DNA from 2 places in the Gordonia sp. C13 genome. Region 1 is predicted to be linked to the other one. Evidence: predicted binding sites of a transcription regulator. Region 1 holds the regulator's gene; the other holds the start of a gene.

Region 1 (16,226 bases):
CGAACGCGGCGTCGGCGAGACCCGCAGCTGCGGAACAGGCCTGGTCGCGGCCACGCGCGCGGCTCTCGACGCGCGCGGACAGGACGCCGGTGAGCTGCGCATCGGCATCCCGGGCGGGGAGGTCACGGTGACCATCCGGACCGACGGCTCGACCCTGCGCGGCCCGTCGATGCTGGTCGCCGACGGCGTCCTGCGACCCGGCTGGGGCCGCTGAGCCGATAATCACGTGCTCAGCACGGCCGTGGCGTGAGACCATGGATCCCGTATGACCGAATCATCAGCACAGATCCTGTCCGACGCGGACCTCGACGATCGCTCCGGTGACCTCCACCGCGACGACGATCCGACCGTCGGCGAACTCCAACTCTCCGAGCGTGCGTCACTTCAGCGCGTCGCCGGACTCTCCACCGAACTCACCGACGTCACCGAGGTCGAGTACCGGCAGCTCCGCCTCGAGAAGGTGGTTCTCGTCGGTGTCTGGACCGAGGGCAGCGCCGCCTCGGCCGAGGCCAACATGGCCGAGCTCGCCGCGCTGGCCGAGACCGCTGGTTCGCAGGTCCTCGACGCGCTGATCCAGCGCCGTTCCAAACCGGACTCGGCCACCTACATCGGTAGCGGCAAGGCCGAGGAACTCCGCGAGATCGTCCTGGCAACCGGGGCCGACACCGTCATCTGCGACGGTGAGCTCACGCCCGCCCAGCTGACCGCGCTGGAGAAGGTCGTCAAGGTCAAGGTGATCGACCGGACCGCACTCATCCTCGACATCTTCGCCCAGCACGCCACGTCCCGTGAGGGCAAGGCACAGGTCTCGCTCGCGCAGATGGAGTACATGCTCCCGCGTCTGCGCGGTTGGGGTGAATCGATGTCCCGGCAGGCCGGTGGCCGCGCCGGCAGCAACGGCGGTGTGGGTCTGCGTGGTCCCGGTGAGACCAAGATCGAGACCGACCGCCGGCGCATCCGTGAGCGGATGGCCAAGCTGCGCCGCGAGATCCGCGACATGAAGAAGGCGCGCACCACCAAGCGGGCCGCCCGCAACCGTTCGGCGATCCCGTCGATCACCGTCGCTGGCTACACCAACGCCGGCAAGTCGAGTCTGGTCAACGCCATGACCGGCGCGGGTGTCCTGGTGCAGGACGCGCTGTTCGCGACCCTCGACCCGACGACGCGACGGGCCACGCTCGACGACGGGCGGGCCGTGGTCTTCACCGACACCGTCGGTTTCGTGCGGCACCTGCCCACGCAGCTCGTCGAGGCGTTCCGGTCGACGCTGGAAGAGGTGGTCGACGCCGATCTGCTCCTGCACGTGGTCGACGGATCGGATCCGTTCCCGATGGAACAGATCTCGGCGGTGCGTCAGGTCATCAGCGAGATCGTCGCCGAGGAGAAGGCGGAGGCGCCGCCGGAACTGCTGGTGATCAACAAGATCGACGCGATCGACGGCAACCGGCTCACCGAACTGCGCGGCGCGGTAGGTGCCGACGCGGTGTTCGTCTCGGCGCGTACCGGCGAGGGACTGCCCGAGCTGTTCGACCGCGTACGTGAATTCGTGGGCCGCGAGGACGTCGAGCTCACCATCGAGGTGCCGTTCTCCCGCGGCGACATCGTCTCCCGGATCCACAGCGAGGGCGAGGTCCTCACCTCCGAGCACACCGAGTCGGGTACGACGATGAAGGTCCGCGTCCCGGCCGCTTTCGCGGGCGAGATCGCGGACCTCACGGTCTAGATCCGGTCAGTCGGCGTCCGGATCAGTCGGCGTCCAAGTCGGTCTCGACGAGGGTGACGATCTTGTCGAGGGCCGCCTGGTCCTCGGCGGTCACGACGACTTTGGTGCCCTTTTCGGCGCCGAGCGTCATGATCATCAGTGCGGAACCGGCGTCGACCGGGTCACCGCCCTCGAGTCCGAGGGTCACGGTGCTGCCGGTGTCGGCGACGGCCTCGGCGATGATCGTGGCCGGGCGGGCGTGCAGGCCGACGGCCGATCCGACGGTGGCGGTGGTGCTGGGCATGGTGCCTCCTGTATTGCTGATTGCTTGTCTGATGGTTGTTCGTCGGTGTGTGGGTGTTCGGCGGGGTCCGGACTTCAGGCTGCCACGACCTCGAGATCGGCCGCGGCCATCTCGCGGGTCCGGCCGAACTGCTTCGCCGCGATCACCACGACCGCGCTCAGGACGGTGCCGGCCAGCAAAGCCACGAGGAACAGCACCCAGTTGTTCATGGCGAAGAAGACGAAGATGCCGCCGTGCGGGGCGCGGAGCTCGACACCGAACGCCATGATCAGCGCGCCGGACAGGGCGCCGCCGGCCATCATCGACGGGATGACGCGGAACGGGTCGGCCGCCGCGAACGGGATGGCGCCCTCGGAGATGAACGACGCGCCGAGAAGCCAGGCGGCCTTGCCGTTCTCGCGTTCGGGCTCGGTGAACAGGCCGGGACGCAGGACTGTCGCGAGCGCCAGGGCGAGTGGCGGGACCATGCCGGCGCACATGACCGCGGCCATGATCTGGAACTGGGCGGGACCCGCCGTCGCGGCGTCGGCGATACCGGCGGTGGCGAACAGGTAGGCGGTCTTGTTGACCGGGCCGCCGAGGTCGAAGCACATCATCAGGCCGAGCACGATGCCCAGGACGACGGCCGATCCGCCGGACATGCTCTCGAGCCCGGAGTTCATCTGCTCGGTCAGCCAGGCGAGCGGCTTGCCGAGAACCAGGTAGAGCAGGCCGCCGACGATCAGGCTGCCGAACAACGGGATGACCACGACCGGCATCAGGCCACGGGCCCACTGCGGAACCGGGAGCCGCGAGATCCACAGGCACGCGGCGCCGGCGATCAGGCCGCCGATGAGTGCGCCGATGAAGCTCGCGCCGACGGCAAGGGACACGATGCCCGCGACGAAACCGGGTGCGATGCCGGGACGGTCGGCGATCGCGAACGAGATGTATCCGGCGAGGACCGGGACGGCGAGTCCCATCACCCCCGACCCGATCGCGAAACTCACCGCGCCGAGGTACTGGAGCAGACCCCCGGAGGGGAGATCCCAGAGGCTGTTGTTCAGGGCGATGAAGGCGGCGTCGTTGAGGGAACCCCCGGCATCGAGGGTGCTGTTGGCGATCTCGTAACCCGCGAGCAGGAAGCCCAGCGCGATGAGCAGACCGCCCGCCGCGACGAACGGGATCATGTAGCTGACACCGGTCATGAGTGCCTGCCGGGTCCGACCGGCCAGTCCGAGACCCGACGACGATCCGGACGCGGCGGCGTCGGTGCCACCGTCGTCGGTCACCCGGGGCGCTTCCGGATTCTGTGCGGCGGCAACGGCTTCGGCGATCATCGTGTCGGGTTCGTTGATGGCCCGTTTGACGCCCGAGGCGATCACCGGCTTGCCGTGGAAGCGGCCCTTGCCCTTCACCCCGATGTCGGTCGCGAAGATGACCGCGTCGGCGGACGCGATGACGTCGGGATCGAACGGTGTGGTGGCCGAGGAGCCCTGTGTCTCCACCGCGAAGTCGACGCCGGCACGCTCGGCGGCGTACTTCAGCGCGTCCGCGGCCATGTAGGTGTGCGCGATCCCGGTGGGGCAGGCGGTGATCGCGAGGACGCGCGGCCGGCCCTCGGCAGGTTTTTCGGCGGGCGTCTCGGAGTCGGCCGGGGTTGCCGTCGCCGGAGCCGCCGGGGGAGTGGCTTCCTTCTTGGCGTCGGGGTCGATCGCCTCGGTGACCAGTTCGATGACGCGGTCGTCGGTCTCGGCCTCGCGGAGGGCCGCAACGAAGTCGGGGCGGACCAGCGAACGCGCCAGTGAACTCAGCAGTTTCATGTGCGCGGCGGCACCGCCCTCGGGGGCGGCGATGAGGAAGACGAGATCGGCCGGACCGTCGGGTGCGCCGAAGTCGACCTTGCGGGACAGGCGCGCCATGGCCAGGCTCGCCGACGTCACCGACGCGGTGCGCGCGTGCGGGATCGCGATGCCGCCGGGAAGTCCGGTGGCGGACTTGGCCTCCCGCTCGAGTGCCGCGCGGGCCAGGTCGGCGGGATCGGTGGTCCGTCCGGCCGCGGCCAGAGCATCGGCGAGGGTGGTGATGACGGCGGCGGGGTCGGCGCCGGCGTCGACGTCGAGACTCACCGTCTGTGCGGTGATGATCTGCTCGGTCATGGGATGTCCTTCGGCAATGGAGGGTTGGTGTGGTGCGGGTTCTGCTGGGGTGGGATCGGGGTCAACTCATCGGCCGGCCCCGGATAGTTCCGTGACCGTGACCCCGGCCAGGTCGAGGTGATCGGGGGTGGGGGAGGCAGTGCCGGCCAGCGCGGCGGCCGCCGATCCGTAGGCGACGGCCGACCGGAGACATTCCGGCGCCGACGCACCACGCGTCCGGGCGATGAGGAAACCGGCCAGGGACGAGTCCCCTGCGCCGACGGTGCTACGCGGGACGATCGGTGGTGGGGTCGCGCACCAGGTGCCAGTCGGGCTCACAAGGACGGCGCCCCGTGCGCCGAGGGTGGCCAGCACGCTGCCGCCGATCTGCTCCACGAGGGCCTGTGACGCGGTCACCACCGGGCGGAGATCGTTGCGGGACAGGGAATCACGAAGCTCGGCGGCGTCGGCGCCGGTGAGTTCGGCCAGTTCGTCCTCATTGGGTTTGATCAGGTCGACACGCCCGGCCGCGGCGGCGCGCAACGGTGCTCCCGAGGTGTCCACGGCCACGCGGCATCCGGCGGTGACCAGCGCGTCGGCGACGGGCCGGTACCAGTCGTCCGGCACTCCGGGCGGCAGCGATCCGCACAGCGTGACCCAGTCCGCGCCGTTCGCGTGGGTTCGGATCAGAGCGGACAGCGACTCGAGCTGAGCTGCGGTGAGGGTCACGCCCGGGGCGTTGATCTTCGTGGTGGTGCCGTCGGATTCGGCGATGGTGACGTTGGAACGGACCTCGCCGTCGACGGGGACGGCGTCGTAGGGGAGCCCGAGGCCGTCGAGCGCGGCGAGCAGGGGGTCGCCGGCGCGAGCGGGCAGCAGGGCACGGGTCGGGAGTCCGGCGGCGGCGACGGTGCGGGCGACGTTGACGCCCTTGCCACCCGGTTCGGCGCGGACGACGCCGGCCCGCTGGACCTCGCCGCGTCGCAGCGGGGTGGCGAGTTCGAGGGTCCGGTCGACACTCGGATTGGCGGTGACGGTGAGGATCACGCGATCACGACCTCGACGCCGCGGGCCGACAGTGCGGCGGAGAACTCCGGATCGATGCCGGAGTCGGTGATGAGGACGTCGATGTCGTCGACGCCGGCGAAACCGGACAGCTCCTCGCGCTCCATCTTCGAACTGTCGGCGAGGACGACGACGCGTCGGGCCGCGGCGACCATCGCCGCCTTCACCGCCGCCTCGTCGGGGTCGGGGGTGGACAGTCCGTGTGCCTCGCTCAGTCCGTTGGTGCCGATGAATGCGGTCGTCACGCGGAGTCGTCCCAGCGCGGCGACCGTCTCGGCGCCGACCGTCGCCTGGGTGAGCCCGCGGACGCGACCGCCGAGGGCGTGGAGACCGTCGGCGTGGTGTCCGGCGAGCAGTCCGGCGATCGGGAGGCTGTTGGTGATCACGGTGAGATCGCGGTCGCGCGGCATGGCGTCGGCGGCCCGGAAGGTGGTGGTACCGGCGTCGAAGAGCACAGATCCGCCGTCGGGCGGGAGGAAGCTGAGGGCGGCACGGCCGATGGCCGCCTTCTCCTCGGTTTGTTCCGTCTCGCGCTCGGCGATGCCGAGTTCGCCGATCACGCGCAGGACCTCGGGGCGGACGGCGCCGCCGTGGACGCGCTGCAGGTGCCCGGCGCGTTCGAGGACCGCGAGGTCGCGGCGGACGGTCTCGCTGGTCACGTCGAACTTCGCGGCGAGCTCGGCGACCGAGGCGCGTCCTGCGACGCGTACCTCCTCGGTGATGGCCTGCTGTCTCTCCTCGGCGTACACACCGGCTCCGTTCTGATCGTTCCGCGCATGTGATGTTCTCCGGGAATGTGGGAACATGTGGCTTTGCGTGTTGTAGTAACTGTGTTTACGCCTGTTTGTGTTGACAAGTCAAGAAGAATTTGTAACCGTGGTCACATGACGCAGATTCTGACGGGGACGCCGGTTGTCGGTGGTGTGGCCCATGGGCCCGCACTCTGGCCAGGACGCCGTCCCGACCATTCCGCGGAGGCCCTCGGCGCCGGTGTCGAGGTCGCCGAGGACAAGCGCGCCGACGAGGCCCAGCGGTTCACCGCCGCAGCGGCTGCCGTCGCCGCGCGCCTGCGTGAGCGGGCCTCGCAGAACACCGGCGTCGCCGCCGAGGTGCTCACCGCCACCGCCGGACTCGCGGAGGACCGCGGTTGGATCGGTGCGGCGTCGGGACTGATCGCCAAGGGTGCCTCGGCGCCATCGGCGGCCGTCGCCGCCACCGAGCAGTTCGCCGCGGTGTTCACCAAGCTCGGCGGGCTGATGGCCGAGCGCGTCACCGATCTCAACGACGTTCGCGACCGCGTGCTCGCCGAGCTCCTGGGCCTGCCCGAACCCGGTGTGCCGACGCCGGACGTGCCGTCGATCCTCCTGGCCGACGACCTCGCGCCCGCCGACACCGCGGGACTCGATCCCGCGACCACGATCGCGCTCGTGACGCGACTGGGCGGGCCCACCAGCCACACCGCGATCATCGCCCGCCAGCTCGGTATCCCCTGCGTCGTCGCAGTGTCCGGACTCGACGAGATCGGTTCCGGCACAGCGGTACTCGTCGACGGCGCCACCGGCGAGATCGTCGTCGAGCCCGACGACGCCGCCGCCCGCGCACGGGTCGAAGAGTACGCGCGCCATGCCGCCCGCGTGGCCGACTGGTCCGGCCCGGGTCGTACCGCCGACGGCGTGGAGGTGGCGATCCTGGCCAACGTCGCCGACGGGTCGTCGGCCCGTGCGGCCACCGATCATCCGGTGGAGGGCGTGGGACTGTTCCGAACCGAACTGGCCTTCCTCGAACGCGCCGACGAACCGTCGGTCGAGGAGCAGGCGGACATCTATCGCGCGGTCCTCGACGCCTTCGGGGGCCGCAAGGTCGTCATCCGCACCCTCGATGCCGGCTCGGACAAGCCGCTGCGCTTTGTGAACCAGCCCGAGGAGGCCAACCCGGCGCTCGGTGTGCGCGGCGACCGGATCGCCTTGGCGCACCCGGAGATCCGTGAACACCAGCTCGACGCGATCGCGCGCGCCGCCGAGGGTTCCGAGTCGAGTCCCTGGGTCATGGCGCCGATGATCGCGTCACCGGCCGAGGCGGCGGCGTTCGCCGCGCAGGTGCGCAAGCGCGGACTGGTGGCCGGTGTGATGATCGAGGTCCCCGCCGCGGCGATCCTCGCCCCGGCGATCCTGGCCGAGGTGGACTTCGTCTCGATCGGCACCAACGACCTCACGCAGTACACGATGGCCGCCGACCGGATGTCCGCCGACCTCGCATCGCTGACCGATCCGTGGCAGCCGGCCGTCCTGCACCTCATCGCGACGGTCGCGCGGGCCGGACGCGAGCAGGGCAAACCGGTGGGCGTCTGCGGCGAGGCCGCAGCAGATCCCTACCTTGCCTGCGTACTCGTCGGGCTCGGGGTCACCTCGCTGTCGAGCGCTCCCGTCGCGGCTGCCGCGGTCGGGGCGCAGCTCGGCGGGGTCACCCTGGCCACCTGCGAGAACGCGGCGGCAGCCGCGCTGGCCACCGCCGATCCGGCTGCGGCTCGCGCGGCTGCCGCCGCGGTACTCGAGAGTGACGAGGTCAGATCCGCCGCATCACGGTGACGACCTTGCCGAGGATGACGGCCTCGTCGCCCGGGATCGGGTCGAACAACTCGTTGTGCGGCATCAGCCAGACGTGACCCTTCTGGCGTTTGAAGGTCTTCACCGTGGCCTCGCCGTCGATCATGGCGGCCACGATGTCGCCGTTGTCGGCCACGTTCTGCTGGCGGACGACCACCCAGTCGCCGTCGCAGATCGCCGCGTCGATCATCGACTCGCCGACCACCTTCAGCAGGAACAGCGAGCCCTCACCCACGAGTTCGCGGGGGAGCGGGAAGACGTCCTCGACGGCTTCCTCGGCGAGGATCGGGCCGCCTGCGGCGATCCGGCCGAGCACCGGCACGAAGGTGGGCTCGGGTAGCGCGCTGCCGTCCGGCGAGGTGGGCGTCGGCGGCTCGCTCGGCGCGATGTTGACCGCCCGCGGACGGTTCGCATCGCGCTTCAGGAGGCCCTTGCGCTCGAGTGTCCGCAGCTGATGGGCAACGGATGAGGTCGAGGTGAGACCCACCTCGTCACCGATCTCGCGGATGCTCGGCGGGTAACCGCGCTCGCGCACGGATTTGCGGATCACCTCGAGAACTCCGCGCTGCCGCGGCGTCAGCGAGGCCTCGGCCGCCGCCATGTCTGCCGGGGTGACGGGCTCGTCGGCGCCCCGCGCTCCGGTGCGCTTACCGCCGTCATCGCTCATGATCGGGTTCCTCTCGATTTCCGAACGTGCTGGTAGATCGCTTCTCTTCTCGACGAGCGTAGCCGAGATCGCCGACCGCATCAAACATTTGTTCGACGTGTTGCGAGACAATTGTCGGAGTGCCGTGCTACAAATCGAACATCAGTTCATCGAACAGATGATCGACACTCGAACAGTTCGAACACGGACGACGCGGTCCGCACGAACACGGTTCGACCGGAAACACGGAGGGCACCATGCGCACCGCCACTCTCATCGACCCCGTCCACTTCGACGATGTTCATGGCGACGTCCTGCAGCGCCCGATGCGCCGCGGCGACGGGCGCCGTCCCGTCGACGGGCGCCGTCCCGTCGACGGTCGCCCGGTACCGGAGTCTGCGGTCCGGGTCCGCCGGATCGCCTCCACGCAGTGCGCCTCGCCGGTCGGTCTGCGCGGTCGTGGACCGGTCGTGCCGGCCTCGCGTCCCGCGCAGACCGCCCCCTCGGCGGTCATCCGCCGGCGCCGGCGCACGGCGACGGCCATCCTCGCCGGCGTCGGACTCGCGCTGGCCGTCTGGGTCATCGCGGTCGTCGGCCAGAACTATGCCGCCACGGTCACGCCGTCCTCGGTCGGCACCGAGGTCGTGCATGTGCGCTCGGGTGACTCGCTGAGCACCATCGCATCTCGTGTCGCCCCCGAGATGCCCCGTGAGGCAGTTGTCGACGAGATCGTCCAGCTGAACGACCTCCCGTCGAGCGGCCTGCGCGTCGGCCAGCCGCTCCTCGCCCCCCGGTACCACTGAACGCGGGCGGTATCCTCGATGTCACAGGGACCGGCCGACTACCGGCCTGGCATGCGGCCCGGCTGCATCAGAGTGTCCCGTGACCTGCGTGAGGATACGATGCGCTGCCCCTTCTGCAAGAACGACGACACCAAGGTCATCGACTCGCGTGTCGCTGATGAGGGGCAGGCCATCCGGCGCCGCCGCTCCTGCGTGGAGTGTGGGCGACGCTTCTCGACCGTGGAGAGCGCAGTGCTCGCGGTGGTCAAACGCAACGGTGTCACCGAACCGTTCAGTCGCGAGAAGGTGATGAGGGGCGTCCGGCGCGCATGCCAGGGACGCCACGTCGCCGAGGACGCGCTGGCCCAGCTGGCCCAGCAGGTCGAGGACACGGTGCGTGCCAGTGGATCGGCCGAGATCCCCAGCAACGAGGTCGGACTCGCGATCCTCAAGCCGCTGCGCGACCTCGACGAGGTCGCCTACCTGCGCTTCGCGTCGGTGTATCGCTCGTTCGACTCCGTCGAGGACTTCCAGCGCGAGATCGACGATCTGCGTTCGGCGTCGTCCGAGTCCGGCAAGGCCTCAGCCGAGTCGGTCCAGAGTTCGTAGGACCCGCTTCTCCGACACCGGGTACGCGGTGCCGAGTCGTTCGGCGAACAATCCCACCCGCAGTTCCTCGACAAGCCACTGAGCCTCGTCGTTGACGTAGGCCTTCCGGTGCTCGGGGACCTGCGTCAGTCGCTGGGCCCACCGCTCGGTCACCCGGTCGACGACGGCCACTCCGGCCTGGTCCCGGGCCGCGGATGCGGGCAGTGCCGTCAACCGGGCTTCGGCCGCCGCGAGATAGCGCGGCACGTTCTCCAGATGTCGTCGTGCGGTGGCGGCGATGAAGCCGTCGAAGACGAGATTGTCGAGTTGTTCGGCGACGTCGTCGGCTGCGAGCGAACCGGCATGACGGTCGATCGCGGCGCGCACCGGCGCCACCCAGCCGAGGGATTCGACGGCGAGAGAGAAGTATTCGGGTGCCGCTTCGGAGATCCGTGGCCGCAGTTTCTCCGTGAGTGCGCGGAACGCCTCGGGTGAGCGCACCGCGGACAGCGTGCCGGCGTCGAGGCCGGCCACCACATCGCGGATGGCGCGGCGTGTGCAGTCGGCCAGCAGCGCATCGAGGTCCGGGTAGGGGCTCTGACTCAACGCGAGTCGGCCGGCGGCGCCGAGAGAGCTCGCCACACGTCGGTGCAGGGGAGGGATCGCGAGGTCGAGCAGCGCGACGATCCCTCTCTCCGCCAACCGATCACGGGTCTGCTCCGACGCGGCATCGATCACGACCACCCCGCGGGTCCGCCCGGCCTCGTCGGTGATCGCGTCGATCGTGGGGTAGCGGGTGAGGCGTTGTCCGGCGATGTCGACGGTCCGCTGTGCGGCGAGGGTGCCGATACCCTCGTCGGTCCAGGCGCTATACAGGGTGCGCTTCACCGTCTTTGTCGCGGCGCGTGTGCCCACACGCTGGAGTTCGGCGATGGAATCGGCTCGCGCGGTGATGTTCCCGGTGTCGTCGACCACGGCGAAATGCATCTTGAGGTGGGCCGGAATTCGGTCGACGTCGAAATCGGCTGCGGTGACCGTCATCTGTGTGATCGTGGTGAGCTCACGCGCGAGCCCGACAGTGAGCGGTTCGCTGCGCGGTGTCAGACGCGCCAGGGCCAGTTCGGCGAAACGCTGCGCCGGGGACATGGACTTGCGCAACCGCTTGGGCAGCGACTTCACCAGGGCGGTGGCCAGTTCCGTCCGCATGCCGGGCACCGACCAGTCGAATCCCGCCGGGCGCACGTGGGGGAGCAGTGCGCGCGGGATGATCACGGTGACACCGTCATCGGGTGCGCCGGGTTCGAACCGGTAGCGGAGTTCGAGTCGGGTATCGCCCTGTTGCCAGGCGCCCGGGTAGTCGGTGGGCGCGGCCTCGGTGCTCGCCGCGACGTCCTCGGGCTTGAGGTCGAGCAGAGCCGCGTCGGCGCGTCGGGCCTTCTTCCACCACGTGTCGAAGTGCCGTGCGGAGGTGACCTCGGCGCCCACCCGCTTGTCGTAGAACTCGAACAGCTGATCCTCGGTGATCACCAGTCCGCGTGTGCGCATGCGGTTCTCGACGTCGGAGGCGGCTTCGAGCAGAGCGCGGTTGCGTTCGAAGAACGGGTGTTGGGTACGCCAGTCGCCCTCGATCAGGGCATGGCGGATGAACAGTTCGCGGGAGACGACCGGATCGATGGGGCCGTAGTCGACGCGGCGTTTCGCGACGAGGGTGACGCCGTACAGCGTCACCCGTTCGTAGGCCATCGCGGCACCGCGTTTGGACGACCAGTGCGGCTCGCTGTACGTACGCTTCACCAGAACGCCGGCCAGTTTCTCCGCCCACAACGGATCGATGCCGGCGACGGTGTGCGCGAACAGGCGGGAGGTCTCGAGGACCTCCGCGGCCATGATGAAGGGCGGCGGCTTCTTGGCGAGCGGTGACGCCGGGAAGATCATCAGCGTCGTGTTGCGTGCCCCGGTGAACTCGCGGCCCTCGGTGTTGCGCGCCGCGATGTTGGACAGCAGACCCGAGAGGATCGCGCGGTGGACGGCGTCGGCGTCGACCTCGGGAAGGTCGGAACCGGCAGGACTCACCGGCCAGTCCAGGTCCTTGACGATCTCGGTGAGCTGGCGATGCAGGTCCCGCCATTCCCGGATGCGCAGGAAGTGCAGGAACTCCCGTTCGCACATCCGTCGGAACTTGCTGCTGGACAACTCCTTCCGCTGCTCCTCGAGGTAGCGCCACAGCTCGACGTAGGACAGGAAGTCCGACTGCGGCACGACGAAGCGACGATGCGAGGCGTCTGCGGCCTCGCGGTGTTCGGCCGGACGTTCGCGGGGATCGGGCAGGGACATCGCGGAGGCGATGACGAGCAGGTGGTCGAGGCAGCCGAGTTCGCGGCCGGCGATGAGCATCCGGGCGATCCGCGGATCGACGGGGATGCGGGACATGGACCGACCGACGGGGGTGAGGCGCGGCGGGCCGCCCTCACGGCTCACGGTGATCGCACCGAGTTCGGTCAGTACGCCCATGCCGTCGCGGATCGCGCGTTCGTCGGGCGGCTGCACGAACGGGAAGTCCGCGATCTCACCGAGTTTCAGCGAGGTCATCTGGAGGATGACGGCGGCGAGGTTGGTGCGCAGGATCTCCGGGTCGGTGAAAGCGGGACGGGCGTCGAAGTCGTTCTCGCTGTAGAGCCGGATGCACACGCCGGGGGCGACGCGACCGCATCGGCCGGCGCGCTGGCGGGCGCTGGCCTGCGAGACAGGTTCGATGGGAAGGCGGTTGACCTTGGTGCGGGTCGAGTATCGGCTGATGCGGGCGGTGCCGGTGTCGATGACGTAGCGGATGCCGGGCACCGTGACCGAGGTCTCGGCGACGTTGGTGGCCAGTACGATCCGGCGACCGTTCGACGGGGCGAAAACCTTCTGCTGGTCGGCGATCGACAACCGTGCGAACAGCGGAACGATCTCCGCGCCGCCGTTCCGGCCGGTTCCGGTCCGGCGCTTCAACGCATCCGCTGTCTCGCGGATGTCGCGTTCGGTGGGGAGGAAAACGAGGATGTCGCCGCGGCCGCCGGCCCACAGCTCGTCGATCGCGGCGTCGATGCCCTGGATCTGGTCGAGGTCGGCGTGCTCGCCGCCACCGGCGTCGTCGCCGCTGTCCGGCCGTTCCTGGAGACTCAGCGGCCGGTAACGGATCTCGACGGGGTAGGTACGACCGGACACCTCGATGACCGGGACCGACGTCTCGGGCGTGCTGAAATGCCGCGCGAAACGGGCGGGTTCGATCGTCGCCGAGGTGATGATCACCTTCAGGTCCGGTCGTTGCGGCAGCAGTCGACGCAGGTACCCGAGGATGAAATCGATGTTGAGGCTGCGCTCATGGGCCTCGTCGATGATGAGGGTGTCGTAGCGGCGCAGCATCGGATCGGTGGCGATCTCGCGGAGCAGGATGCCGTCGGTCATCACGCGGATCAGCGTGTCCGCGCCCGAACGGTCGGTGAACCGGACCGAATAACCGACCGCGTCACCGAGTTCGGTCTCGGTCTCGTCGGCGATGCGCTTGGCCACCGAGCTGGCCGCGATGCGCCGCGGCTGGGTGTGGCCGATCGTGCCGCGGATACCGCGGCCGAGTTCGAGGCAGATCTTCGGCAGCTGCGTGGTCTTGCCGGAACCGGTCTCACCGGCGACCACCACGACCTGGTGGTCCCGGATCGCGTCGGCGATCTCCTCGCGGGCGGCCGAGACGGGGAGTTCGTCGGGGAAGCGCAGCACCGGCACGGTGGCCCGGCGACGGTCGAGGCGGCTCCGGGCCTTCTCGACGTCCGCGACGACTTGTTGCCATCTGCGCGGGTCGGGGGTGCGGCCCAGTCTGTCGATGCGGCGGCGCAGACGGTGGGCGTCGAGGATCGCGACCTCGTCGACCGAACGCAGCAGTTCGGTACGGGAGATGCCGGGCTGAGGATCTCGCGGGGCTGGATCTGGGGACTCGACCGACATGATGACTCCAGGATATGGGTCGATGCGGGGAGCGCTCACCTCGCCCGGCATCATGGTGGGCATGTCTGAAACTTCTGGTGCTCTGTGGCACGGCTTCGCCGACATGGGTGCGGTGACCGCGAGTGGACCCTTCGTCGTGACCAAGGGCGAGGGGACCCGTATCTGGGACCGCGACGGCAAGGAATACATCGACGCGACCGCCGGTCTCTGGTTCACCAACGTGGGCCACGGCCGCACCGAGATCGCCGACGCGGTGTCGCGTCAGCTGGGCACGATCGCGCACTACTCGAACTTCGGTGACATCGCGAGCGACGTCACGCTGCAGCTCGCCGACGAGCTGGCCGCGATCGCGCCGGTGCCCGGGTCGAAGATCTTCTTCACCTCGGGCGGCAGCGACTCGGTCGACACCGCGGTCAAGCTGGCCCGCCGCTACTGGGTGGAGCAGGGCAAACCCGCCAAGCGCGTCGTCGTGAGCCGGACCAAGGCCTACCACGGCATGCATGCCGCGGGTACGTCGCTGGCGGGCATCCCGCTCAACCACGACGGCTACGGCGAGCTCATGCACGACGTGCAGAACGTCGACTGGGACGACGCGAAGAGCCTGCTCGGTCTGATCGAGCGGGTCGGCGCGGAGAACATCGCCGCGTTCTTCTGCGAGCCGATCATCGGCGCCGGTGGCATCTACCTGCCGCCGGCCGGATACCTCGACGAGGTCCGCGCCATCTGCCGCGATCACGACATCCTGTTCGTCGTCGACGAGGTCGTCACCGGCTTCGGCCGTATCGGCGGCGACTCGTGGTTCGCCTCGGCGCGCTTCGACCTCCAGCCCGACATGATCACCACCGCCAAGGGCCTCACCTCCGGCTACGTGCCGATGGGTGCGGTGTTCATCGCCCCGCGCGTCGCCGAGCCGTTCTTCGCCGGAGGTGTCTGGTGGCGCCACGGTTACACCTACGGCGGTCACGCCGCCGCGGCGGCCGCCGCGCTGGCCAACCTGGAGATCATCCGCCGGGAGAACCTGCTCGCCGAGGCCTCGCGCCTCGAGGGCGACCTCGCGACGGCGCTGGCCCCGCTGGCCGACCTCGACACGGTCGCCGAGGTGCGCACCGGCCTCGGTGCCGTCACCGCGGTCCAGCTCGCCGACCCGGCCACCGCGCCGGCCGCGGTCCTTAAGCTGCGCGAGCACGGCGTCAGCACCCGTGCCGCCGGGCAGGGTGCGCTGCAGATCTCACCGTCGTTCGTCATGACGACCGACGAGGTCGGCGAGATGGCCGACCGCATCCGCGCCGCGCTCAGCTGACGGGCCGAACACCCCGAACACGACGAAGCCCGGCTGCCGAATGGCAGCCGGGCTTCGTCGTATGTGTTGCCGATCAGGCGTTCGCGAGCACCTCGGTGGTCGCGATGGCCTGGGCCACGCCGGCCACGATCGAGGCGACCTTGAGGGCCTCGAGGATGGCCTCGCGCTCGACGCCGGCCTCACGGAGGGTGTTCTCGTGGGCGGCGACGCAGTGGCCACAGCCGTTGATCGAGGACACGGCGAACGACCACAGCTCGAACGCGGCCTTGTCGACACCGGGGTTGCCGATGATGTTCATCCGCAGACCGGGACGCAGATCGTCGTACTTGCCGTCGAGGAAACCGCGACCGCGGTAGAACACGTTGTTCATACCCATGATCGACGCGGCACCGAGTGCGGCATTGTAGGCCTCGGCCGACAGGTTGTCAGCGGCCTCGTCGGCGATCTCGGAGAGCACCTTGGCACTCTTGGTGGCGGCTGCGGTCGACAGCAGGGTGCCCCACAGCTGCTCCTCGTTCAGCGCGGTGGTGCGGCTGATCGAACCGAGGTTGAGCTTGAGGTCCTTCGCGTACTCCGGAAGTGCTTCCTTGAGATTGTCGATGCTCATCTTGATCTCCTTCTCTAGACGCCCGAGGACATGAGCTCACCGGCGTTGATCGTCGGGTCGCCCTTCTTCCAGTTGCAGGCACACAGCTCGTCGGACTGCAGGGCGTCGAGGACGCGCAGGACCTCGTCGACGTTGCGGCCCACGGAGCCGGCGGTGACCGACACGAACTGGATCTCGTTGTTCGGGTCGATGATGAAGGTGGCGCGGTCGGCGACACCGTCGGCGTTGAGAACGCCTGCGGCGGTGGCCAGCTCGCGCTTGAGGTCACTCATCATCGGGAACGGCAGGGTCTTCAGGTCCTCGTGCTGTGCACGCCACTGGAAGTGGACGAACTCGTTGTCGACCGAGGCGCCGAGCACCTGGGTGTCACGATCGGCGAACTCGTCGTTCAGCTTGCCGAAGGCGGCGATCTCCGTCGGGCACACGAAGGTGAAGTCCTTCGGCCAGAAGAAGACGACGCGCCACTGACCGGGGTGGTCGTCGGAGGTGACGGTGGTGAAGTAGTCGTCGGGCTGCTGGGCGTTGACCTTG
Region 2 (16,226 bases), on a different contig from region 1:
TTGCGGCACCGTCGACATGAAGTCGGGCGACGCGGTCTTCCTGCATCTCGCCGCGACACTCGAGGACCCGGCCCACGACCTGACCCTGATCTTCTACGACTGCGAGGAGATCGCCGCCGAGTTCAACGGCCTCAACGACATCGAGCGGGAACTGCCGGAGTGGCTCGCCGGTGACGTCGCGATTCTCGGCGAACCCACCGCTGGTCTCATCGAGGCGGGTTGCCAGGGGACGCTGCGGGTTCGGCTCGCGACGTCGGGGACGCGATCGCACTCGGCCCGCTCGTGGATGGGCGACAACGCGATCCACAAGCTCGGCGGAGTGCTGACCACTCTGGCCGCCTACGAGCCGCGCCGCGTCGACATCGACGGGTGCGAGTACCGCGAGGGACTCTCGGCGGTAGGGCTCGCCGGAGGTGTTGCGGGCAACGTCATCCCCGACGCCGCGCACGTCGACGTGAACTTCCGTTTCGCCCCGGACCGGTCCGTCGAGCAAGCACTCGATCATGTCCGCGAGGTCTTCGCCGCCGATCTCGCCGACGGCACGGTCACCCTCGAGGTCACCGACGCCGCGGCCGGCGCGCTGCCCGGCCTGGCACATCCGGCGGCAGCCGCTCTCGTCGAGGCCGCGCAGGGACGCTTCCGCGCGAAGTACGGATGGACCGACGTCTCGCGGTTCTCGGCCCTCGGCATCCCCGCGGTGAACCTCGGACCCGGCGACCCGAATCTCGCGCATCGCCGCGACGAGCGGGTCCCGGTCGAGCAGATCCGCACGGTCACCGAACTGCTTCGCGCCTACCTGTCCTGAGTCGGCCCGGCCCTGTCCTGAGCCAGTTCGACGCGGTCGGGGAGGGGCGTCACACGCTGCTAGCGTGACCTGCATGTCGACGAATCCGGAACCTCCTGCGCACGATCCCGCCGCAGACGACGTCTGCTACGTCGGGCCGATCCGAATCCGGCCGGAACAGCGGGGCAAGACGACCGACCGGCGACTTCTCGAGTGGGTCGACCCGCGTGACCCGGAGAGCCGCGCCGAACGCACGATGCGCGACTCGTGGCGGGTGCTGCGCATCCAGTCGGAGTTCGTCGCCGGATTCGACGCGATGAGCGGCGTCGCCGAGGCGGTGACCGTGTTCGGGTCCGCGCGGTTGAAGCCGGATTCGCGGGAATACGCCCTCGGTGTGCGGGTCGGTCGAGCGCTCGGTGAGGCCGGTTATGCGGTCATCACCGGCGGCGGACCCGGCGCGATGGAGGCGGCGAACCAGGGGGCGCACGAGGCGGGCGCCCAGTCGATCGGCCTGAACATCGAGTTGCCCTTCGAGCAGGGCCTCAATCCGTGGGTCGACCTCGGCATGAACTTCCGCTACTTCTTCGTCCGCAAGACGATGTTCGTGAAATACGCGCAGGCCTTCGTCTGCCTGCCCGGCGGTATGGGCACGCTCGACGAGCTGTTCGAGGCGCTCACCCTGGTGCAGACCAAGAAGGTGGTGCGATTCCCGATCGTGCTGGTGGGCAGCGACTTCTGGGGTGGACTGCTCGACTGGATGCGCGACGTGCTGGCCGCGCGCGGAATGATCTCGCCCGAGGACCTCGACCTGCTGACCGTCGTCGACGACCCCGACGACGTCGTCGCAGCGATCGAGGCGGCGGCCCCGACGCAACCCGGCGTGAACCCGCCCGGAGTCGATGGCACGATTGCCCGGTGAGTGCCGTCTGTGTCTACTGTGCGTCCGGTCCCGTCGAGCAGCGCTTCCTCGATCTCGCCACCGAGGTGGGGGCGGCCCTTGCGCGTGCCGGCCACACCGTCGTCTCCGGCGGCGGCAACGTCTCGATGATGGGTTCGCTGGTCACATCTGCGCGAGCGGCGGGCGGCCACACCACCGGCATCATCCCGAGGTCGCTGATCGAGCGCGAGGTCGCCGACCTCGGGTCCGACGAACTCGTCATCACCGAGACGATGCGTGAACGCAAGCGCCTCATGGACGAGCGCGCCGACGGTTTCATCACGCTCCCCGGGGGTATCGGAACCCTGGAGGAGCTGTTCGAGACCTGGACGGGTGGGTACCTGGGCATGCACGAGAAGCCGGTGGTCCTGCTCGATCCTTTCGATTTCTACGCGCCGCTCCTCGGCTGGCTGAGAGAGTTGTCGACAACCGGATTCGTCTCCCAGCGATCGTTGGATCGGCTGCTGGTCACGGCCTCCGTCGACGAGGCGATCGAGTTGGCGACACAGCGGTGGGAACTTCCTACCGGCCGGTAAGGTAGCGCGGTGAGTGCGCGGGGCACTCACGACGCCCAGCGGAGAGCGGAGGCCACATGTCCCCAGAGACCCAGCCCAAGGACGTCCAGTCGGACTCGACGACGAACGGTTCGAGCCAGGACACGGTGAAGACGGTCGGGGTGGGGGATCTCCTGCGCGGCGTGGTGAAGATGGCGCCACACGCGACCGGGATGATCAAGCACGCACCGGGCCTCATCCGACGCCCGCCGGAGGCGAAGAAGACGATCGGCTCGGTCTTCCAGAAGCTTGCGAACGCTCATCCGGACCGTCCGTTCGTCCGGTTCGAGGGCCGCACGACCACCTACGGTGAGGCCAATCGCCGTGTGAACCGTTATGCCGCAGTCCTTTCCGAGGCCGGCGTCGGCAAGGGCGACGTCGTCGCCCTGCTCTCCAAGAACAACACCACCGATCTGCTGCTGATGCTGGCGACGGTGAAGCTCGGCGCGATCGCCGGGATGCTGAACTACAACCAGCGCGGGGATGTCCTCGAGCACTCGGTGAAGCTGCTCGGGGCCAAGGTCCTCGTCCACGATCCGGAGTGTGCCGAGACCTTCGAGTCGATCCCGGAATCGGCGTTGCCCGAGCACGTCTTCGATTTCGCCGAGTTCGATGCCGCCGCCGAGGACAAGCCGGACACCGATCCGGAGGTCACCGCGCAGTTGCCGGCCTCGACGAAGGCCTTCTACATCTTCACCTCGGGTACCACCGGCATGCCCAAGGCCAGCGTGATGAGCCACAACCGGTGGCTGGCCAGCTTCTCCGGAATCGGCGGTCTCGCGGTCCGCCTGCGTCACAGCGACACCATGTACGTGCCGCTGCCGCTCTACCACAACAACGCACTGTCGGTCTCGCTGTCGTCGGTACTGGCGTCGGGCGCGTGCTTCGCGATCGGCAAGTCGTTCTCGGCGTCGAAGTTCTGGGACGACGTGATCCTCAACCGCGCCACCGCCTTCTGCTACATCGGTGAGCTGTGCCGCTACCTGCTGGCGCAGCCGGAGAAGCCCACCGACCGGCAGCACTCGGTCCACACCGTCGTCGGAAACGGGATGCGCCCCGACATCTGGGACGAGTTCCGCGAGCGGTTCGGCGTGGACCGCGTCGTCGAGTTCTACGGCGCCAGCGAACTCAACCTCGCCTTCGTCAACGCCTTCACCGTCGACAAGACCGCCGGCTTCTGCCCGCTGCCGTACAAGATCGTCGAATACGACGAGGAGGGCAACCCGAAGCGCAACTCCGAGGGCCGGCTGACCGAGGTCGGCAAGGGCGGTACGGGGCTGTTGCTCGCGCAGATCTCCAACCGGGTGCCGGTCGACGGCTACACCGACGAGGAGGAAACCGAGAAGAAGATCGTGCGCGACGCCTTCAAGAAGGGCGATGCGTACTTCAACTCGGGCGACCTCGTCCGCGACCAGGGCTTCGCGCACATCTCCTTCGTCGACCGGCTCGGCGACACCTTCCGCTGGAAGGGCGAGAACGTGGCCACCACCGAGGTCGAGGGTGCGGTCGATTCCTACGACGCGGTGGCACAGTCGGTGGCCTACGGCGTCGAGGTGCCCGGCACCGACGGCCGCGCCGGAATGGTGGCGATCAAGTTGCGCGACGGAGCCGACCTCGAGCCGAAACGGCTCGCCGAGCACCTCTGCAAGGCGCTGCCGTCCTATGCGGTGCCGCTGTTCGTGCGGATCGTCGACGACTTCGAGCAGACCTCGACCTTCAAGAACCGTAAAGTCGAACTCCGTAAGGAAGGTTATGCCGACGCCGAGGCCGATAAGGTCTACGTGCTGGTCGGCAAGGAGAAGGGCTACGTGGAGTACTACGAGGATTACCCCGACGACGTGGCAGCCGCCAAGGTCCCCAAGGGATGATTGTTTCGCCGACCCTGTGCGGTCGTCCGGTGGCCACCGACCGCGCGCTGGTCATGGCGATCGTCAACCGCACCCCTGACTCCTTCTACGACCGTGGCGCCAGCTTCGACGACACCGCCGCACAGCGACGCGTCGACCAGGTGGTCGCCGAGGGGGCCGACATCATCGATGTCGGCGGGGTGAAGGCAGGGCCCGGCGAGGAGGTCGACGCGACGACCGAGGCGGCCCGCGTCGTTCCGATGATCTCGTGGATCCGCGAGCGCCACCCCGACGTGCTGATCAGCGTCGACACGTGGCGCAGCGAGGTCGCCGACCAGGCGTGCGCGGCGGGCGCCGATCTCATCAACGACACGTGGGCCGGATTCGACCCCGAGGTGGTCGCGGTGGCGGCCGAACGCGGCGCGGGGATCGTGTGTTCGCACACCGGCGGTGCCGTCGTCCGGACTCGCCCGCATCGCGTCGCCTACGGCGACTCCGTCGACGCGGTGGTGGCCGATGTGCTCGCCGAGGTGACCGGCGCGGCCGAACGGGCCCTGGCAGCGGGCGTCCATCGAGACGCGATCGTTATCGACCCGACGCACGATTTCGGCAAGAACACTCACCACGGGCTCGCTCTGTTACGCCGTGTGAAAGATCTTGTTAATACGGGCTGGCCGGTGCTGATGGCGCTCAGCAACAAGGATTTTGTGGGGGAGACTTTGGGTACAGACCTGGAGCAACGGTTGGAGGGAACTCTCGCCGCGACCGCTCTGGCCGCCGCCGAAGGCGCCCGGATCTTTCGCGTACACGAGGTCGCCGCCACCCGTCGTGTGGTCGACATGGTCGCTGCCATCGCGGGAACGAGACCGCCCGCCCGAACAGTCAGGGGACTTGCATGACCAAGCAGAAGCGACGTAACCCCATCAGTCGCGACAAGGCCGCCGTGTGGCCGACGCCGGCCGAGGCGCTCGGTACCAAGCGGCAGTGGTCGGCGACCCACACCTGGGAACAGCCGGACTGGACCATCGACGAACTCGTCGCCGCCAAGGACGGTCGCACCGTCTCGGTGGTGCTCCCCGCTCTGAACGAGGAGGAGACCGTCGCCGACGTGATCGCCTCGATCATGCCGCTGTACGGCACGCTCGTCGACGAACTCATCGTCCTGGACTCGGGTTCCACCGATGCCACCGCCGAGCGTGCACTCGCCGCCGGCGCGCAGGTCATCAGCCGTGAAGAGGCGGTACCCGAACTCGAACCCGTCAAGGGCAAGGGAGAGGTGCTGTGGCGTTCGATCGCCGCGACCACCGGCGACATCATCGCCTTCGTCGATTCCGACCTCATCGACCCGGACCCGATGTTCGTGCCGAAGATGCTCGGCCCGCTCCTGGTGAATCCGGGCATTCATCTGGTGAAGGGCTACTACCGTCGTCCGCTGCGGACCGGCGGCACCCAAGATGCCAACGGCGGCGGTCGCGTCACCGAACTCGTCGCCCGTCCGTTGCTGGCCTCGCAGAAGCCCGACCTCACCGCGGTCCTGCAGCCGCTCGGCGGCGAGTACGCCGGCACCCGCGAGATGCTGTCGTCGGTGCCGTTCGCGCCCGGCTACGGCGTGGAGATCGGCCTCCTCATCGACACCTACGACCGGTACGGTCTCGCCGGCATCGGCCAGGTCAACCTCGGCGTCCGCACCCACCGCAACCGGCCGCTCATCGAACTCGGCGTCATGAGCCGGCAGATCGTCGGCACGCTCATGCGGCGATGCGGAATCGAGGACTCCGGTGTCGGACTCACCCAGTTCACCGCCGAGTCCGACGGCTCGTTCACCCCGCACACCACCGAGGTCTACCTCGAGGACCGTCCGCCGATGAACACGCTCCGCTCCGTCAACGCCAAGGTGATGGCCTCCTAGACGATCTCGGTAGGCTGGCCGACCACCTCTCGACTCCGGCGACACCGTGACATGCCCTCGGCGTGACGCAGTGTCGCCGGTGTCGTGTGCGGTCTGATGGCCCGACGGGCGGCCAGGTGCCGCGGGGGCCGCCCGACGCCGGTCTGTCAGGATGGGACGTATGCAGACCCTGCTGCTGTACCTGCTGATCATGGCGCTCGTCGCCGGGGCAGTGTTCGCCATCGTCTGGTTCGTGTTCGGGCGCGGGGAGGAACTGCCCCCGGTCGAACCCGACACCACCCTCACCCGTCTGCCGACGGTCGGGATCAGCGGCGACGACGTCCGGGCGCTGCGCTTCATGCAGACGTTCCGGGGCTACAAGCAGTCCGAGGTCGACTGGGCGCTGGCGCGTCTGGCGCGCGAGGTCGACGACCTCCGAACGGTCATCGCGCGCCTTCGTGAGCGCGAGTCCGGGACAGATGTGGCCCCCACCACGACGGGCGTTCCCGACGCTGCCGCAGAGAATGCCGACAACCCCGAGAACGGCCGGGAGCAGGCGGTTTACGACGATCCGGACCCCAAACCGGCCACGCGCGAAGCAGGCCCGTCGATTACATCCGACAGGTGATCGGAACACGTCGGAACAGTGCTTGTGTCGCGCACTCGCATTCGATTGAGACGACGACACGTATCATGTTCAAAGCAGGGACACTGTGAAGGGAGCTTGAGAATGGCGGCAATGAAGCCACGTACTGGGGACGGCCCCCTCGAAGCGGCCAAGGAAGGGCGTGGAATCGTTGTCCGGATTCCGATCGAGGGCGGAGGTCGCCTCGTCGTCGAGTTGACCGCCGACGAAGCCGCCGCACTGGGTGAGGAACTCCGCGGGGTCACCGGCTGAACGGAGATCTCGCCGACGTCGTCGAGCTGCTTCGATGCCCGGTGTGTGCCGGGCCTTTCGAGACCGCGCCGCCCGGGACCGGGCACGACGAGACTTCCCCGGCAGCAGCCGGGTCCAGGCCGTCGCCGCGTGGAGGATCACTCCGCTGCGGTGACGGTCATTCCTTCGACATCGCCAAACAGGGTTATGTCTCACTGCTCGACGGACGTTCGGGCTCGCTGCGTGCCGACACCGCGGCCATGGTCGCGGCCCGCGCACGTGTCCACGAAGCCGGTTTCTTCATCCCGGTTCTGGACGCGGTGGCCGAACGGACACGCGAATTCGGTGCCGGTGTCGACAAACCCGTCGTCCTGGACGCGGGAGCCGGTGGGGGCCACTACCTTCGCGCCGCGGTGACTGCCCTCGCCGACGCATCGCCCTCGATCGAGGCACGCGGCATCGGTATCGACCTCTCCAAGTTCTGTGCGCGGGCGATCTCGCGCGGCACTCCGAGCCACGCGGCGGTCGTCGCCGACATCTGGCGCGGCCTACCGATCGCCGATGACGCTGCCACCGTTGCGCTCTCGGTGTTCGCGCCGCGCAATGCCGCAGAGTTCGCGCGGATACTGCAGCCCGGCGGAGGCCTCGTGGTCGTCAGCCCGGCCGCAGACCATCTCGCCGAGATCATCGCGCCGATGCAGATGCTGAGCGTCGACTCCGGCAAATCCGAACGGCTGCAGGCCACTTTCACCGACGGTTTCGAGGTCGTCGACTCGTCGCCGGTCCGTTCCGTTCTCCAACTCGACGCACAGACCGTCGGTGACCTCGTCGCGATGGGCCCGTCGGCCTTCCACGCCGAGGACGCCGACATCCGCTCACGTGCCGCGGAATTCGTCGGCGACGGCAGGGTCGAGGTGACGCTGTCGGTCGTCGTCACGACCTGCCGGCCGGTCGCCGGGAACTGACGCACCACCTGCTGCGCAGGTGGTGCGTCAGCGCAGGACGGAGCGGTACACCCCGAGCGTCTGTTCGGCGATCGTCGCCCAGGAGAACTCGGCCTCGGCGCGCTCGCGACCGGCCGCCCCCATTGCCGTCGCCATCACCGGATCGGCCACGACGGCATTCACCGTCTGAGCCAGATCGTGTTCGAAGGTCTGCGGATCGACGGGGTCATAGGGCACCAGACGACCGGTGACGTGATCGCGCACCACCTCGGGGATCCCGCCGACCTCCGAGGCCACGACCGCGGTTCCGCACGCCATGGCCTCCAGGTTCACGATGCCCAACGGTTCGTACACCGAGGGGCACACGAAGACCGATGCCGCGGTGAGGATCTCGCGGATACGGGGGAGCGGCAGCATCTCCCGGACCCAATGCACACCGGGTCGGGACGCGGACAGCTTGCCGACCGCCGCCTCGATCTCCGCGCCGATCTCCGGGGTGTCGGGCGCACCTGCGCAGAGCACCAGCTGGACGTCGGGGTGGAAGTCGTGGGCGGCCGCGACGAGATGTGCGACGCCCTTCTGCCGGGTGATACGTCCGACGAACGCGACGATCGGACGCTGAGGATCGACGCCGAGCGCGGTCAGAGTCGACTCTGGTCCGAAGGGGTCGTCGACGGGATACCACTGGGTGGTGTCGATGCCGTTGCGCACCACGTGGACCCGCTCGGGGTCGAGCCGTGGATAGGTGTTGCAGACGTCGTTGCGCATGCCAGAGCTCACCGCGATCACCGCATCGGCGTATTCGACCGCGTTGCGTTCGACCCAGCTCGACACCCGGTATCCGCCGCCGAGTTGTTCGGCCTTCCACGGGCGTGACGGTTCGAGCGAATGTGCCGTGAGGATGTGCGGTACGCCGTACAGTTGCGCGGCGACGTGTCCGGCGAGGCCGGTGTACCAGGTATGGGAGTGCACGACGTCGGCCCCTTCGGCTCCGACCGCCATGCGAAGGTCGGCGGAGAGTGTCGTGATCGCCGCATTCGCACCGGCCAGGCCCGGATCGGGTGAATAGACCGCCGCGGTGTCGCGTTCGGCACCCATGCAGTGCACGTCGACGGTCGCGAGAGCGCGTAGGTGACGGACCAATTCGGTCACGTGTACGCCGGCACCGCCGTACACCTCGGGTGGATACTCCCGTGTCATCATCGCCACCCTCATGATGACGACGCTAGTGGCATCGCGGGCAGTTCGCCATCGCTGTGCGAACACGGCCGCGAATCCGTCGGCGCTGTCATCTGGCCGAGGCTGTCGATCGCGGTTAAGTTGGGGGAGTGAGATCACAGCCGCACGTCCTCGGCATCGTCCTCGCAGGCGGCGAAGGCAAACGCCTTTACCCGCTCACGATGGACCGGGCCAAGCCTGCGGTGCCCTTCGGCGGTGCCTACCGGCTGATCGACTTCGTGCTGTCGAACCTGGTCAACGCCGGATACGAGCGCATTTGCGTGCTGACGCAATACAAATCGCACTCGCTGGACCGGCACATCTCGCAGACCTGGTGGACGTCAGGTTTCCACGGCGAATACATCACGCCGGTGCCCGCACAGCAGCGCCTCGGACCCCGTTGGTACACCGGCAGCGCCGACGCGATCTTCCAGTCGATGAACCTCATCACCGACGAACAGCCCGAGTACATCGTGGTCTTCGGTGCCGATCACGTTTACCGCATGGACCCGTCGCAGATGGTCGAGGCGCACATCGCCTCCGGTGCCGACGTCACCGTCGCCGGCATCCGCGTGCCGCGTGCGGAAGCGGTCGCCTTCGGGTGCATCGACTCCGACGCCTCCGGCAAGATCACCCGATTCCTGGAGAAACCCGCGGACCCGCCCGGCACCCCGGACGACCCGAACTCGACCTTCGCCTCGATGGGTAACTACGTGTTCACCACCGAAGCGCTCGTCGAGGCACTGCGCGAGGACGCCGCCGACTCCGACTCCGACCACGACATGGGCGGCGACATCATCCCGGCCTTCGTCGCCCGCGACACCGCCTACGTCTACGACTTCAAGGACAACGAGGTGCCCGGCGCCACCGAGCGCGACAAGGGCTACTGGCGCGACGTCGGAACCCTCGACGCGTTCTACGAGGCGCACATGGATCTCGTGTCCGTGCACCCGATCTTCAACCTCTACAACGGCCGCTGGCCGATCCGCGGCGAGACACACAACCTCCCGCCGGCCAAGTTCGTCCAAGGTGGCGTGGCCGAGGACTCGGTGGTCGGTTCGGGCTGCATCATCTCGGGTGGAACCGTTCGCAATTCGGTGCTGTCATCGAACGTCATCGTCGAGGACGGCGCGATCATCGACGGCGCCGTTCTCATGCCGGGCGTACGCATCGGCAAGGGTGCGGTCGTCCGTAAGGCGATCCTCGACAAGAACGTCGTCGTCGGCGACGGCGAGCAACTCGGCGTCGACCCCGACGCCGACCGCGAACGCTTCTCCGTCAGCGCCGGTGGCGTCGTGACGGTCGGCAAGGGGATTCGGGTCTGAAGCATCCCTGCCGGCCGCGTATCGAGGTCCCTCTCGGGGACGAGAATTACCGCGCTGGGCCGCCCGCAGCGCCCTGAGGTGCGAGCGGAGCCCACGTCTGCTTCCTGAGGTGCGAGCGGAGCCCACGTCTGCTTCCTGCGGTGCGAGCGGAGCCCCACGTCCGCTCCCTGAGGTGCGAGCGGAGCGAGCCACGAAGGGCCGGCGACGTCATTTCACCAGGTCTTCGTGGCTCGTCGACTTCGACACGCTCCTTCGTCGCTACTCAGCCCGGCGGCTTACGCTCCTCGCACCTCAGACAGCAGGGGGGTCGGCGCTCCTCGCACCTCGGACAGCGGGGGTGTCGGCGCTCCCACCGCCGGCCGAGTAGCGCCGACCGAGCGTAGCGAGGGCGTCGCGTATCGAGGTCAGCCCGCCAACGCTGCGCGGATGAGTTCCGGGATGTCGGCGTCGGCGTCCGGGGGCAGGTCGTCGATGGGCCACCACTGGAGGTCCACCGATTCCACGCTGCGTTCGAACTGTGGCAGACCACCGTCGGCGGTGGGGGCGGCGACCACCCGGTAGCGCACGTCGAGATGACGGGTCGGCACGCCGAGCGAGCAGGTGATCGGGTGGGTGTGCAGGTGGACGATTCCGCCGCCCGCGCCGACCTGGTCGAGATCGAGCCCCGGGATTCCGGACTCCTCGCGGGCCTCCCGCAGTGCGGCGTCGGCGAGGGTCTCGTCGGACGGTTCGCAGTGTCCGCCGAGCTGAATCCACTTGCCGACGCGGGGATGCAGGGTCAGCAGAACGTGGCTGCGATCGGCATCGAAGACGATGGCCGACCCGGTGAGATGGCCTGCCGCACAAGCCCGCAGGCAGGCGTCGGGGGCGGCGGCGAGGAACGCGAGGTAGGCGTGCCGGAGGCTGTCCTGTCCCGACTCGGGCGCCTCCCAGGCGGTCAATGCCTCGACAGCCGAGGCGTGCAGGGATTCCGCGCTCACAGTTCGATCACCCATTCGTCGGTCGGCGCCGCATCGCGCAGCGGGGCGGCTTCGAGGGGATGTCCGATGGCGACCGCGCCGAGGGGCTCCCACGACGCGTCCAAGTCGAGGACACGACGCACCGTCGATGCGGCGAAGATCGTGGAGCCCACCCAGCAACTGCCGATCTCGCGGACCGACAGCGCGATCAGCAGGCTCGCCACGGCACCGCCGGCGGCCACCGTGAACATGGTGTGCTCGGCCGCATTCCGGCGCTCGTCGGGGTACTCGTGGACGCCGTCGGGCACCAGGAACGGGATCACCAGTTCTGGTGCGTCGTACAGGATCTGGCCCCGACGGAGACGCTTCTCGATCGACTCGGGTGTCTTGGAATCGGATTCGAGGTCGGCGCGCCATTCGGCGGTCATCGCGTCGAGCAGCGCACGACGCCGTTCCGCCGAGCGCACCCACACGAACCGCACCGGATGGGTGTGGTGCGGCGCGGGCGCGGTGAGGGCCTCGCCCAGAGCGGCGCGCATCAGTTCCGGGTCGACCGGCCGGTCGTCGAAGGCGCGTACGGAGCGACGGGTGCGGATGGCCTCGCGACGACCCAGTGCGATCGCCTCCTCGGTGCCCAGCCGGAACAGGTCCTCCTCGGCGGGCCGGATCAGGTCGGCGGCGGTCGAACCGTCGTCGGCGGGCGCGAACCCGCGCACGACGGCCACCGGAACGGCGGCGAGCTTGCCCTTGACCAGATCCGCGGCCGCGGACAGTTCGTCGGCGACCGCGATGTCGGTCACCACCAACGGGTTCCCGTAGTCGTCGGTGCCGCCGTCGTAGGGATGGGTGACGGCGATCCCCGCCGATCCGATCGCGACATCGGTCTGGCCGGTGCGCCAGGCACGACCCATCGTGTCGGTGATGATCACCGCGACCTCGAGGCCGGCGCGCTCGGCGATGGCGGCCCGCAGTCTTCTCGCGCTGCCGTCGGGGTCCTCGGGGAGCAGGGCCAACTGGTCGGAGCGCACGTTGGAGCCGTCGATCCCGGCCGCGGCCTGGACCAGACCCAGACGGTTCTCGGTGATCAGCGTTCGGTTCTTGCGGGCGAGGACCCGCACCGACTCGGCCTCGACGAGCTTGCGGCGCAGCGCATCACGTTCTTCCGGATCGGCCGGGGCATCGACCATGCGGCCCTCGGCCTTCGAGATGATCTTGCTGGTCACGACCAGCACATCGCCGGATTCCAACCACGGTGCGGCGGCGAGGATCTCGGCGGCGACGTCGGATTCGGGCGTGAACTCGGGGAGACCGGTGACCGGCCGGATCTCCAGGCCGTTCGGGGCGCGGTGATCGGCGAGGTCGCTCACTCGGTGCCCACGTTCTGTTCCGGCATGGCCACGTCGACGAGTGCGCAGGCAGCGCGGATCATCTGAGCGGTGGCCTGCGGGTCGGTCATCAGCAACGGTGCGGAACCGATGGCGATGCCGTCGACCTGAGCGCGATCGCCCTCGGCGATCAGCCAGCCGTCGAGGATGCCATTGCCGCTGCGGGCACCGTAGTGGGCGGCGACCGCCTCGGCGGACGACTCGACGCCGATCACCGACAGGCACTCGTCGGCCATGCCGCGCAGCGGTCGGTTGTCGATGATCGGCGAGACACCGACAACCGGGGCCTTCGTGGTGCGCAGCGCACTGCGTATCCCGGGAACGCTCACGATCGCGCCGATGCTCACCACCGGGTTCGACGGTGCGAGCAGGATGACGTCGGCGTCGCTGATCGCGTCGAGGACTCCGGGTGCGGGGGTGGTGTCGTCCGATCCCACCTGTGCGAAGCCGAAGGTCGGGACCTGGGCGCGGTGGCGAACCCACCATTCCTGGAAGTGGATGGCCACGCGCTCGCCCTCATCGCCGTCCGGTTTGGCGATCACCACATGCGTTTCGTGCCGGTCGTCGGTCACCGGCAGCAGGCGCACGCCCGGATTCCACCGGCGGGACAGGGCGGCGGTCACATCGGACAGTCTGTACCCGGCGTCGAGCATCTGCGTCCGGATCAGATGGGTGGCGAGATCGCGGTCGCCGAGACCGAACCAGTCCGGGTCGGCGCCGTAGGCGGCGAGTTCCTCCTTCGCGTGCCAGGTTTCGCCGCGCCGGCCCCACCCGCGTTCGGGATCGATGCCGCCGCCGAGGGTGTACATGCACGTGTCGAGGTCGGGGCAGATACGCACACCATGCATCCACGCGTCGTCGCCGACATTGACGATCGCGGTGATCTGATGTTCGCCGACACCGAGGGTGGGGTCGTCGGGATGCGGCGGGAACGGGGTGGTGCCGAGCAGTTCGCGCAGTCCGAGGAGGAAACGCGCGCCTCCCACGCCGCCGACGAGTACGGTCAACTTCACAGCAGGTACTCCTTCACACCGCCACTCTAGTGGTCGGCCGCGAGGGCCCGTACGCCGCTGTCGCGCCCGTCCAGCGGGCGGGGAGGAGGGCTCGGGAGTGTGATCTTCACTTCGCCTTCGAGCCGTCGTCGTGTCGGGTCACAGATTTGACGGCACGCGATGGTAAAGGGAATTCTTCGATTCAACTTGACCGGGACCGCCCCCGGCGTGTCTAATCACATCAGTGTCATTCCGAGTTTGAGATCGAGAACATTCGAGGTCGAGAACCACTGGCCTCCAAGGGATTCGATCGTATGTTCGAACTCGGTGAGAGGGTCGGTGCCGGCAGTGAAGGGGCCGTCGCTCGGGCGCTGTGTACAACGGATGCAGGGAGTCGCTGCATCCCGAGTACAAGTGGTGTGGCAGCAGTGGTGGGTACGGCAGCACGTCGTGTTCGCAAAGGACAGTCAACGACCAACATCCCGAGCTAGGAGGCGCCGACGATGGCTTTGGACAATCCGATCGGCAATCCGCTTGAACCACATATTCGCCCGCAATTCATCGCAGAGTCGCACGTCATGACATCCACCCCGGAAATCGGTACCGCAGAGTTTCGCACCCTTGGGCCCGTTGACGATTCGATGATCGGTGGCACCGCGCGTGCAGCCGCGCTCGAATCTTCCGCCGACGCAACCGATCTCGTCGAATCCGACGCAGACGATGCCGCCGGCCGTCGTCATCTGGCCTTGGTGCCCAACGACTTCGACGATCTGTTCGACGCCGTCGAGGAGCAGTGGCAGGACCGCGCACTGTGCGCGCAGACCGACCCGGAGGCGTTCTTCCCGGAAAAGGGTGGATCGACACGTGAGGCCAAGCGCATCTGCCAGGGCTGCGAGGTCAAGGCAGAGTGCCTGGAGTACGCGCTCCACAACGACGAACGCTTCGGGATCTGGGGCGGCCTGTCGGAGCGCGAGCGCCGGCGCCTGAAGCGCGGCATCATCTGAGGGGTCGCCGGAGCGGCGTCATCCGAACAATCGAATTACCCAGCGAGAGCTGGACGCTCGACGTTCAGGCGTCGAACGCGATCATCGACCGCGGATCACTCAGGTCCGCGGTCGATCGTGTCTTCGTCGACGCCCAGGTGGGTCGCGACCTGCTGGACGAGGACCTCGTGTACGAGCTCGAGGAGATCCGTACCCTTCTTGGCTCGTGACTCCAGCGGCCGGCGGAACAAGATGATCTGGGCCCGCGTCGGCACCCCGTGGACGTCCATTCCCGCGGGGATCAACCGGGCGAGCGGCACCGCACCGTCGGCGGTCACCTCGTCGGGCCACTCGACGGTCTCGGGATCGCGGGGGAGCAGTCGCGGGATCTCGTCGACGGCGATGTCGAGCCCGGCCAGCTGGTCGTGCCACTGGGCGTCGATCTCGGCGAAGGCCTCGAGCGCGACGGCGTCGAACTCGTCCGAACGGGTGTTGTAGGCGGGCACGTTCTGCGGTAGCAGCGGGGAACGCAGGCCGCGGCCACGCCGGTCTCGGTACCGTCCGACCCGGCGTCGGCCACGACGGATTCCCGGCTGGCCGATCGAGCCGCGCGGCGTCGGCTTCGGGTGGATGCGCATGGCGCGATTCTATGAGGTCGCGATGGCCCCTGTCGCCCCGCCTGCCCCCATCTGAGCGTGTCGACTCTGTGGTTGCGGACAGTGGGGGCTAATCTCGTCACGTGAAGCTTCCCCGTCTGTGCTGCCGACCCGGCTGCGCCCGATCCGCGGTGGCTACCCTGACCTTCGTCTACGCCGAATCGACTGCGGTGATCGGTCCGCTGGCGACCTCGCAGGAGCCGCATTCCTGGGATCTGTGCGACGACCACGCCCGACGGATCACCGTCCCCCGGGGCTGGGAGATGCTGCGCAGTGAGCGGGGATTCTCGGTGCCCGCCGAGGACCACGAGCTGACCGCCCTCGCCGAGGCCGTCCGCGAGGCCGGCGCCGTCGCCGGTGGCGGACGCCCGGGTTTCGTCGACAGCGGGCCCCGCGGTCGTAACTCCGACCGGACGTCGGCCGACTCTCTCGATGCCTTCGACTCGCGAGCCCTCGACGAGGCGCGTGCGGCCGACGCTGCGTACGAAGTCGCCCTCGCCGACCGCCGCAGCGGTCGCCATCGCGCCGGCCCTGTCGACTCGCCGTCACAGCCATCGGCCACCCCGGGTGTGCCCCGCCACCAGACACGACCCCGGCCGGGTCGCCGCGGTCATCTGCGGGTTCTCCCCGATCCGGTCGACTGACCGGAGACCACCACGCAGGGGGCGTGGAACCCGTTGTCGCCGTCGGGGGACGCGAATCGTCGGACTCCGTGTTCGAGGCCGGCCGTCGGCCCCACCTCGATGCCGGGACCGAACGAGTGACTGTGTCGCGTACCCGGGCGTGTGTCCCCGCGGCTGGCTACGCTGGTTCCATGCGCACCGGTACACCCGACCTCGATGATGCCGAGGAGTTGATCTCCGCGGACGTCGACGGT

The links. The regulator LexA, encoded in region 1, represses DNA repair genes until DNA is damaged. The targets are predictions, from matches to a motif close to CGAACANNTGTTCG.
Region 2: the regulator LexA is predicted to act here: its motif matches at 14,018-14,031, upstream of cofD (2-phospho-L-lactate transferase).

What each region holds. Positions count from the first base shown of each region.
Region 1 is NZ_JALPSY010000001.1:285,808-302,033, reverse strand. Features, by position in the region: gene dapF (diaminopimelate epimerase) at 1-214, shown strand, start outside; gene hflX (GTPase HflX) at 266-1,723, shown strand; gene M1L58_RS01390 (HPr family phosphocarrier protein) at 1,746-2,006, opposite strand; gene M1L58_RS01385 (PTS fructose transporter subunit IIABC) at 2,081-4,144, opposite strand; gene pfkB (1-phosphofructokinase) at 4,211-5,170, opposite strand; gene M1L58_RS01375 (DeoR/GlpR family DNA-binding transcription regulator) at 5,167-5,937, opposite strand; gene M1L58_RS01370 (putative PEP-binding protein) at 6,073-7,773, shown strand; gene lexA (transcriptional repressor LexA) at 7,751-8,458, opposite strand; gene M1L58_RS01360 (LysM peptidoglycan-binding domain-containing protein) at 8,695-9,240, shown strand; gene nrdR (transcriptional regulator NrdR) at 9,340-9,828, shown strand; gene hrpA (ATP-dependent RNA helicase HrpA) at 9,802-13,788, opposite strand; gene M1L58_RS01345 (aminotransferase family protein) at 13,811-15,088, shown strand; gene M1L58_RS01340 (alkyl hydroperoxide reductase) at 15,162-15,695, opposite strand; gene M1L58_RS01335 (peroxiredoxin) at 15,710-16,226, opposite strand, start outside.
Region 2 is NZ_JALPSY010000024.1:58,097-74,322, forward strand. Features, by position in the region: gene dapE (succinyl-diaminopimelate desuccinylase) at 1-805, shown strand, start outside; gene M1L58_RS17535 (TIGR00730 family Rossman fold protein) at 879-1,703, shown strand; gene M1L58_RS17540 (TIGR00730 family Rossman fold protein) at 1,700-2,257, shown strand; gene M1L58_RS17545 (long-chain-acyl-CoA synthetase) at 2,314-4,143, shown strand; gene folP (dihydropteroate synthase) at 4,140-5,021, shown strand; gene M1L58_RS17555 (glucosyl-3-phosphoglycerate synthase) at 5,018-6,031, shown strand; gene M1L58_RS17560 (DivIVA domain-containing protein) at 6,192-6,638, shown strand; gene M1L58_RS17565 (DUF3117 domain-containing protein) at 6,741-6,908, shown strand; gene M1L58_RS17570 (putative RNA methyltransferase) at 6,950-7,852, shown strand; gene glgA (glycogen synthase) at 7,880-9,046, opposite strand; gene glgC (glucose-1-phosphate adenylyltransferase) at 9,160-10,374, shown strand; gene M1L58_RS17585 (NUDIX hydrolase) at 10,779-11,354, opposite strand; gene M1L58_RS17590 (coenzyme F420-0:L-glutamate ligase) at 11,351-12,700, opposite strand; gene cofD (2-phospho-L-lactate transferase) at 12,697-13,731, opposite strand; gene M1L58_RS17600 (WhiB family transcriptional regulator) at 14,451-14,714, shown strand; gene M1L58_RS17605 (metallopeptidase family protein) at 14,810-15,331, opposite strand; gene M1L58_RS17610 (DUF3499 domain-containing protein) at 15,433-15,993, shown strand; gene M1L58_RS17615 (hypothetical protein) at 16,164-16,226, shown strand, end outside.